2 regions of the Gordonia sp. AC31 genome follow, and region 2 is predicted to be linked to the other one. Evidence: riboswitches for the same ligand, from Rfam matches in the RefSeq annotation. Region 2 holds a riboswitch; the other holds the start of a gene.
What was found. A riboswitch is a leader RNA that binds a small molecule or an ion and turns the genes downstream of it on or off. The one in region 2 is predicted to bind cyclic di-AMP.

Region 1: another riboswitch for cyclic di-AMP. It lies ahead of Q9R39_RS00835 (C40 family peptidase); the one in region 2 lies ahead of Q9R39_RS09255 (transglycosylase family protein).

Annotation. Positions count from the first base shown of each region.
Region 1 is NZ_JAUZVK010000001.1:183,719-187,900, reverse strand. It holds gene Q9R39_RS00845 (DEDD exonuclease domain-containing protein) at 1-1,185, opposite strand, end outside; gene Q9R39_RS00840 (hypothetical protein) at 1,431-1,661, shown strand; cyclic di-AMP (ydaO/yuaA leader) riboswitch at 1,769-2,001, shown strand; gene Q9R39_RS00835 (C40 family peptidase) at 2,018-2,704, shown strand; gene Q9R39_RS00830 (NlpC/P60 family protein) at 2,935-3,972, shown strand; gene Q9R39_RS00825 (hypothetical protein) at 3,981-4,182, shown strand, end outside.
Region 2 is NZ_JAUZVK010000006.1:63,568-67,749, reverse strand. It holds gene Q9R39_RS09270 (flavin reductase family protein) at 1-195, shown strand, start outside; gene moaA (GTP 3',8-cyclase MoaA) at 209-1,297, shown strand; gene Q9R39_RS09260 (hypothetical protein) at 1,309-1,557, shown strand; cyclic di-AMP (ydaO/yuaA leader) riboswitch at 1,783-1,999, shown strand; gene Q9R39_RS09255 (transglycosylase family protein) at 2,006-2,626, shown strand; gene Q9R39_RS09250 (molybdenum cofactor biosynthesis protein MoaE) at 2,796-3,242, opposite strand; gene Q9R39_RS09245 (molybdenum cofactor biosynthesis protein B) at 3,239-3,730, opposite strand; gene moaC (cyclic pyranopterin monophosphate synthase MoaC) at 3,723-4,182, opposite strand, start outside.

The sequences.
Region 1 (4,182 bases), on a different contig from region 2:
CGTCGCGCCGAGCCGTGTCGTGCACGTGCGCAGACCGGCGGCCGCCGAGATCACGTCGGCGACGGTCGCCGCGTTGTTGCGGTTGCCCACCGGGCCGATCGACTCGTCGGTGGGTGTTCGGCTGACCTTGAGCCGGGGGAAGCGTTCCTCGGTCAGGGTCACCCACCAACCCTTGTGCGGCTGGGTCGATCGTCGGTTGTACGCCGGTGCGTGCGCGCCGAGGAGCCGGAGTTCGCGGACGGCGGCCTCCAGGGCGTGGGAACACTCCACGACGTCGACCCGTTGGGCGAGGAGCACCATCTCCGCGATGCGGCGGCGCGGGTCGTTGCCACTGAAGTACGACCGGACCCGGCGGCGGAGGTCCACCGCGGTGCCCACGTAGAGGACCTCGTTCGACGGGCCGCGGAACAGGTACACCCCGGGACGGGCCGGGACATGGTCGGCGAGTGCGCGTTTGGCGCGCAGGCGCGGGTCGGTCTTCGGGAGATACGACGTCAGGTCGCCGACGGTCGCGATGCCCTGATTGCCGACGCGCTCGAGGAGCCGGTGGAAGACCTCCACCGTGGCGCGCGCATCGTCGAGCGCCCGGTGGGTGGGCCGCACGGAGACGTCGAACAGGTCGGCGAGCGCGCTCAGCTTGACCGTCGGCGCCTCGTCACGGCTGAGGATGCGCCGGGCCATGGTCACCGTGCACAGGCTGAGGCTGAACGTCCACGGCAGGTGGAGCCGGATCGCGTTCTGCCGAAGGAAACCCATGTCGAAACGAGCGTTGTGGGCCACCAGGATCGAGCCGCGGGCGAACTCGAAGAACGACGGCAGCACCGATTCGATCCGGGGGGCGTCGGTCAGCATCGCGGTGGTGATGCCGGTGAGGGTCACGATCTGCGGGGGGATCGGCCGGCCGGGGTCGACCAGCGTGGCGAACTCGCCGACCACCTCGCCGCCGCGGATCTTGACCGCGCCGATCTCGGTGATCCGGTCGCGGACCGGGTCGGACCCGGTGGTCTCGAGGTCGACGACGACGAGGGTCGTCTCGAAGAGCGACCGGTCGCTGAACTCGTTCGACGTCTCGCCCGTGGCCCCCTGGTCGGCGGCCTCCAGGTCGGCGAAGGTGAGCTGCCCCGCGGGCGAGCCGTCCACGCTGGTCTGCGTCACCCGGCGAACACTAGTTCGATCCACCGACATCGCGACCGCGACGCTCCGACATCGTGTCGTGTGACCCGTGTGACTGCTGTGTCGATCGCTGTTCGACGGACTTGTCGGTGGGCGCCCCTAGTCTCCACCTGGACGTGAGAAATGCGGTCTTCTCACGGTCACAACGACCCGTAACGGGGCCGACGCGGCCCGCCCTCGCCAGATGAGATGGAGATCACATTATGTACGTCGATTGTGCGCGCTGCCCGGCTCGTCCCGTCGCTTGCGACGGGTGCATGATGACAGTGCTGTTTGGTGGTCCGAGCTGGGACGATATGCCGCACGAAGGTGGAGGTTCGGTAACGGCGGCCACCTCGGACGCGGATGCCGAACTGGACCTCGCCATCGATGTTCTGCAGGCTGCTGCAATGGTGACCAGCGCCGCTGCACGATCTGCAAGATCCGCCAAAACCGCAGTTCAGGTGCCGGATCGACGCGCCTCTGTGACCGTCCTCAGGGCAGGCTGAGAAGCGGCCGAGGTTTGGCTGTCCGTCGCCTGGTGGACAGAGCGCATCCGATTTCGTAACCTTTCTGAGACCTTTGCGGAGCGTCCCGCTTCAACAGAAGTGGTCCGCAGTAGTCACCGCTCAATCGCCCTCGCGGGCGAACCGGGGAACCACAACCTTCGGACGGGCTCGTCGGAGCGCATCACCACTGATGCGACTCGGTCGAAACCGATCCGAATCGGGGTGAATCGCGTTGCCACGCATGAGTGTCCAGTGGATACCTCATGCGCGAAAAACGTGTAGGGCCACTCTTCCGGCCCGAACCCGACAGCTAACTCGGTCGGCGGTAGAGGAAGATCTGAAGGAGAACTCGCTTCGTGGCCAAACATCGTTTGGAACAGCCCAATCGTGGCAGCACGGTCGCCAAGAAGGCGGTGATCGCTGGATCGATCACACTCGGTTCGCTCGCCGCAGCCGCCGGCCCTGCTCTCGCGGCCCCGGTCCACACCCCGCTGGGCACTTTCGAGATCCCGGCCCTGCCCGGCGCGAAGGCCCCGGAGGCCAAGCCCGCGCCTGAGGCCACGCCGGTGAAGAAGTCGCCCGCCGCCACGGTCGAGATCCCCAACCTGGGGCAGTTCACCGTGCCGGGTATCGCGCCGGAGCAGATCCCGCAGCAGTTCCGCCCGCAGGGTGGCGGCGCGCCCCTGGGCCAGCCGCAGCTGACCGCCGGTCAGAAGGCCGTGAAGGCCGCCGAGAGCAAGATCGGTGCGCCGTACTCCTACGGCTCCGCCGGCCCCAACGCATTCGACTGCTCGGGCCTCGTCTACTGGTCCTACAAGCAGGCCGGCAAGAACATCCCGCGCGACAGCTACGGCCAGCTCGGCGGCGGACGCGCGGTGTCGTACTCCGAGGCCAAGCCCGGCGACGTCATGATCTTCAACGGTGGCGGCCACGCCGGCATCTACGTCGGCAACGGTCAGTTCGTCCACTCGTCCAACTACGGCACGCCGGTCAAGCGCGACGCCGTCAAGGAGTGGACCCTGACGGGCATCCGTCGGTACTGACGACAACTGAACACGAACAGACTGAGCACGAAGGTCTCTGGACGGGCGGATCGCGTGGATTGCGATCCGCCCGAACCAGTCCCGGGGGCCGGTCGGCCGCCTAGGGTGGTCGACGGGACGCGGGGTACGGGTGCAGGGGCCCGGGATGCTCAGGGATCGACGAGCACACACGAGGGAGTGAGTAGACCGTGCTGATCGGGGAGGGGCGTGGTCGCGCGACGCGGCCGAGGATGCGTTCGGGTCCGCTGATGGTGGCGCTCTGTGTCCTGTCGGCGTTCGCCGTTCTGGCACCGACCGTCGCCGGCGGCGTCGGGGACGCCCGTGCGGTGCCCGCGCGCTCGGCCGATCAGCTGCTCGACCGCTACAAGCAACTGGGCATCGACGCGGAGAAGACCACCGAGGCGATGCACAACGCCAAGATCGAGTACGACAAGCAGCGCGGCATCGTGGCGGCGGCCAAGAAAGCCGCGGACGAGGCGCAGCAGACGCTGGACACCAGCCGCGCCCAGCTCGCCGTGCACCAGAACCGAGTCGACGCGATCGTCCGCGCCAGCTATCAGGGCGCGCGGGTCAGCGGGCTGTACGCCGTGATGGTCAGCGACTCCCCGCAGGCGCTCCTGGACCAGATGTCGGGTCTCGACATGATCTCGCGTCAGGCGTCGGTGGACCTGACCGCGATCAAGAAGGTACGGGCCAGGACCGCCATCGCGAAGAAGGATGCCGAGCGCACGGCGGTGGCCGCCTCCGAGGCGGTCTCCCGCGCCGAACGGGTCCGTGGTGACCTTCAGACGAAGCAAGCCGACCTGCAGCTCCAGGCGATCCAGATCCGGTCGATCTACAAGTCGATGACCGGCAAGCAGTTGGCGGCTCTGCGCGGTCCGACCTTCGACTTCGATCCGCGACTGGTGCCCAAGGGCACCGCCGCCGGGCTGATCGCCACCCACGCCGCGCTCACCCGGATCGGTGACCCCTACGTGTGGGGCGCCACCGGACCGAATTCGTTCGACTGCTCGGGACTCATGGTGTGGGCGTTCCGGCAGGCCGGCAAGACCATCCCGCGATCGAGTCAGGCGCAGATGGCCGGTGGTCAGCCGGTCGAGAAGAACGATCTCAAGCCCGGTGACCTGGTCATCTACTATCCCGATGCCCATCACGTCGGTATGTACGTCGGTGACGGCTATGTCATCCACGCCTCGACCTTCGGCGTTCCGGTCAAGGTCGAGCCGCTCGACGAGGCCGGACCGTACAACTCTGCCCGCCGGTTCTAGTCCCACCGGTGACCTCACCGCGCGGGCGCGCCGGCCTCGTCTCGGCCGTGGTCGTTCTGGTCATCGCAGTTGCCACCGCGTGCGGCACGGTCGACGTGCCCGACGGGCCCGGCTCGTCCGCAGCGCCCGTGTCGTCGAGCCCCGCGGTCAACGTCTACGCGCGTGATCGTGCGGCGGGCGTGACGCGGTTGCTCGACGCGCTCACCGAAG
Region 2 (4,182 bases):
CGCGGGGCGGTCTTCGTGCCCGACGCGGCCGCCCACCTGTCGTGCACGATCCACAACGAGATCCAGGCCGGCGACCACACCGTCGTGTTGCTGGAGATCGAGACCTTGCGCGCCGATCCCGACATCGAGCCCCTGGTCTTCCACGCCAGCACCTTCCGCGCCCTGGAGGCGCGCACGGACCCGACCCGGAAGTGAGTCGCCCAGCACCATGAGCACGGTCGGCCTCGGACTGCCGCTGCCCCGCTCCCCGCGGGAAGCAGCGACCTCCGACGCGCCCACCGACGGGCCGTTGCTCGACACCTTCGGTCGGGTCGCGAAGGATCTCCGGGTCTCGGTCACCGACCGCTGCAATCTGCGGTGCTCGTACTGCATGCCGGCCGAGGGTCTCGACTGGATGCCCACCGACCAGGTGCTGTCCACCGACGAACTGATCCGGGTGCTCACCGTCGCAGTGCGCCACCTGGGAATCGAGCGCATCCGATTCACCGGCGGCGAACCACTGCTGCGCCGCGACCTCGAGGACGTCATCGCCGCCGTCGCGGGCCTCCCGCAGTCGCCCGAGATCGCGATGACGACGAACGGACTCGGACTGACCCGGCGGGTCGGCGGTCTGGTCGACGCCGGCCTCGGCCGTATCAACATCTCGCTGGACACCATCGACCCGGCCCGCTTCGCCGAGATCACGCGCCGGGACCGTCTGTCCGATGTGCTCGACGGCCTGGCGGCGGCCCGCCGCGCCGGGCTCGACCCGGTCAAGGTCAACGCCGTGGTACCCGACCGCAGCGACCTGCCCGGAGTCCCCGACCTGCTCGCCTACTGTCTCGAGCACGGTTACGAGCTGCGCATCATCGAACAGATGCCACTCGACGCCGACCATGCGTGGCAGCGAGCACAGATGGTGACCGCACAGGAGATCCTCGCGACCCTGCGGAAGCGGTTCACCCTGCTGCCCGACCCTGCGCCACGTGGGAGCGCGCCCGCCGCCACGTGGCTCGTCGACGGCCACCGCGGCGCGCACGGCCCGGCACGCGTCGGGGTGATCGCGTCGGTCACCCGGCCGTTCTGCGGGGACTGCGACCGCACCCGGCTCACCGCGGACGGATCACTGCGCAACTGCCTGTTCGCGACGTCGGAAACCGACGTGCGGCACGCGTTGCGCACCCTCCCCGACGACGAGATCGACGCCGCCCTCGCGCGCCTGTGGCGCGCGAACATGTGGGCGAAAGCGGCGGGCCACGAAGTGAACGCGGCGGGCTTCACCCAACCGGATCGGCCGATGTCGGCGATCGGCGGCTAGGCTCGCGTCCGATGCAGCTCACAGTTCGTTTCTTCGCGGCCGCGCGCGCCGCGGCCGGTGCCGAGGAGAAGGTGATCGACGTCGACCCGTCGACCCCGCTCGGCGCCCTCGAGGGCATCCTCGCCGCCGGAAACCCCTCCCTCGCCACGGTTCTCGAACGCTGCTCGTATCTGCGCGACGAGATCGCGTTCTCCGATCGGACGCGTGCGCTCGGCACGTGCACGACACTCGACGTCCTCCCCCCGTTTGCCGGTGGCTGACGCCACACCCGGCCTGTGACCTTAGTCACATCACGGTGCGGTAACAGGATGGGCACGGGACGGCCACTAACCCGTTGAACTGGGATGACGGCCGAAGTGGGTCGGAAGACCCGGATCCGGGCCGAAAATCGCTTGCGTCCAAGCAGGTGATTCAGTCCAACGAACGACGTACTGTTCGAAGCGTCCTCCTCGGAGGTCACGACACAGCAACCAAGACATAACGTCCCACCGGCCGCGCCGAGCCTCGTTCCGCCGGTGGGAACGACAAGCAATCTAGGAACGAGGACGGGGGACCCAACCTCATCCCCTGAGACCGGGCACCACACCAGGTGTCCTCGGGGTTAAGTCCCGGAAGTCGCGGCGACCACCACGACGACCCGGGACCGAGCACCTCTCGCTCGAACCCGACAGCTGACTTCGTAGGCGCGTGGAGAGAGGAAACACAGACATGTCCGGACGTCATCGCAAGCAGACGACCAGCACGGCCGCCAAGACCATCACCAAGGTCGCCCTCACCGGCGCGGTCCTCGGCGGCGGAGCAGCCCTCCTGGGCACCGGTACCGCCAATGCGGCCACCGACGCCGAGTGGAACCAGGTCGCGCAGTGCGAATCCGGTGGCAACTGGGCCATCGCGACCGGCAACGGCTACCACGGCGGCCTGCAGTTCTCCCCGAGCACCTGGACCGGCCACGGCGGCGGCGAGTTCGCCCCAACCGCCGATCAGGCCTCGCGCGAGGAGCAGATCGTCGTCGCCGAGCGTGTGCTCGGTTCGCAGGGCAAGGGTGCCTGGCCCACCTGTGGCACCGGCCTGTCGGGCTCGACCCCGCGCAGCGCGCCGACCGACACCCCGCGTGAGATCGCCCCGGTGCTCCCCGGCGGCAACGGCAGCGTCGACCTGGCGAAGACCACCGAGGACGTCGCCAACCAGGTCACCGACGCCCTCACCGAGGCCGGCGTCAGCCCCGAGATCAAGAACCTCTGGCAGGCGGCCAAGGACAGCGGCGTCACGCTGAACCAGGACCAGATCAAGCTGTTCAACGACAACAAGCACCTGCTGCCCAACCCCTGATCGCCGCTCGACGCCTGATCTGGGACCCAGACGAAGGGCCCCGCACGATGGACCATCCGTGCGGGGCCCTTTTCCATTGGTTTCGACAAGCTCAACCAGCGGGGGTCAGCTCAACCAGCGGGGGGTCAGCTCAACCAGCGGGGGTCAGCTCAACCAGCGGGGGGCGGGGTCAGGCCGAGTTGACCCATTCGTCGGTGCCGTCGTCGAAGAACTGGTGTTTCCAGACTGGCAGGCGGGCCTTGACCTCGTCGACGAGGCGCGAGCAGGTCTCGAACGCCGCCCGACGATGGTCGGCCGCCACCGCGACCACGAACGCGATGTCGCCGATGACGAGGTCGCCGACCCGGTGGGACACCGCGACCGCGCGCACCCCGTGGACCGCGGAGACCTCCGCGACGACCTCGGCCAGGACCTTCGTCGCCGTGGGATGCCCCGAGTAATGCAGCGCGGTCACGGTGCGGCCGCCGTCGTGGTCGCGGACCGCGCCCACGAACCCGACCACCGCACCGGCTTTACCTTCGGCGGCGTCGATGACCATCGCCTCGTGGTCGGCCAGCGTGATCGGCTCGTCGACGACCGCGGTGTGCACCACGTGCGAGCCGGCCTCTCGGGTCATCGGTGGTCGCCTCCGCGGATCTGATCGAGCGCGTGGTGGACGACGCCGGCGAGGACGCCGAGCCCGTCGCGGACCCCGCCGGTCGAACCGGGCAGGTTCACGACGAGGGTCGTCCCGGCGATTCCGGCGAGTCCGCGTGAGAGGACCGCGGTGGGCACCGTCGGCAGCCCGGCCGACCGGATGGCGTCGGCCAGACCCGGGATCTCGACGTCGAGGAGCGGGCGGGTCTGCTCCGGAGTCCGGTCCGTGGGCGTCAAACCCGTTCCGCCCGTGGTGATGACGAGGTCGACCTCGGCGTAGATCGCGGCGCGGAGGGCCTCGCCGACCGGCGGGCCGTCGGCGACGACGTCGCACTCGTCGACGGTGAAGCCCTGCTCGACCAGCCAGGCCTCGATGATCGGTCCGGACCGGTCTTCGTAGACACCGCTGCTGGCGCGGTTCGACGCGACGACGACGCGCGCCACGCGAGGAGTTCTCTGGTCAGTCATGAGCCGGGTCAGACGGTTCGCGGTACCAGTCGCCGGATTTGCCGCCGGTCTTGGCGAGCAGGCGGATGCCGTCCATCTGCGCCCGTCGGTCGACGGCCTTGACCATGTCGTGGAGTGTCAGCCCGGCGACTGCGACCGCTGTCAACGCCTCCATCTCCACACCCGTCTGGCCGGAGGTCGCCACGGTCGCGGTGACCTCGATCGTGTCGGCGCCGATCGCGAAGTCGACCTCCACCGACGACAACGCCAGCTGATGGCACAGCGGGATCAGCTCGTCGGTGCGTTTGGCCGCCATGATCCCGGCGATGCGCGCCGTGGCCAGCACATCTCCTTTGGGCAGCCGCGACTCGCTGAGGAGACCGATCACCTCGGCGGTGGTGTGGAACGTGCCGGCGGCGACGGCGCGACGCTTCGTCGTCGGCTTGGCGCCGACGTCGACCATGCGGGCCGTT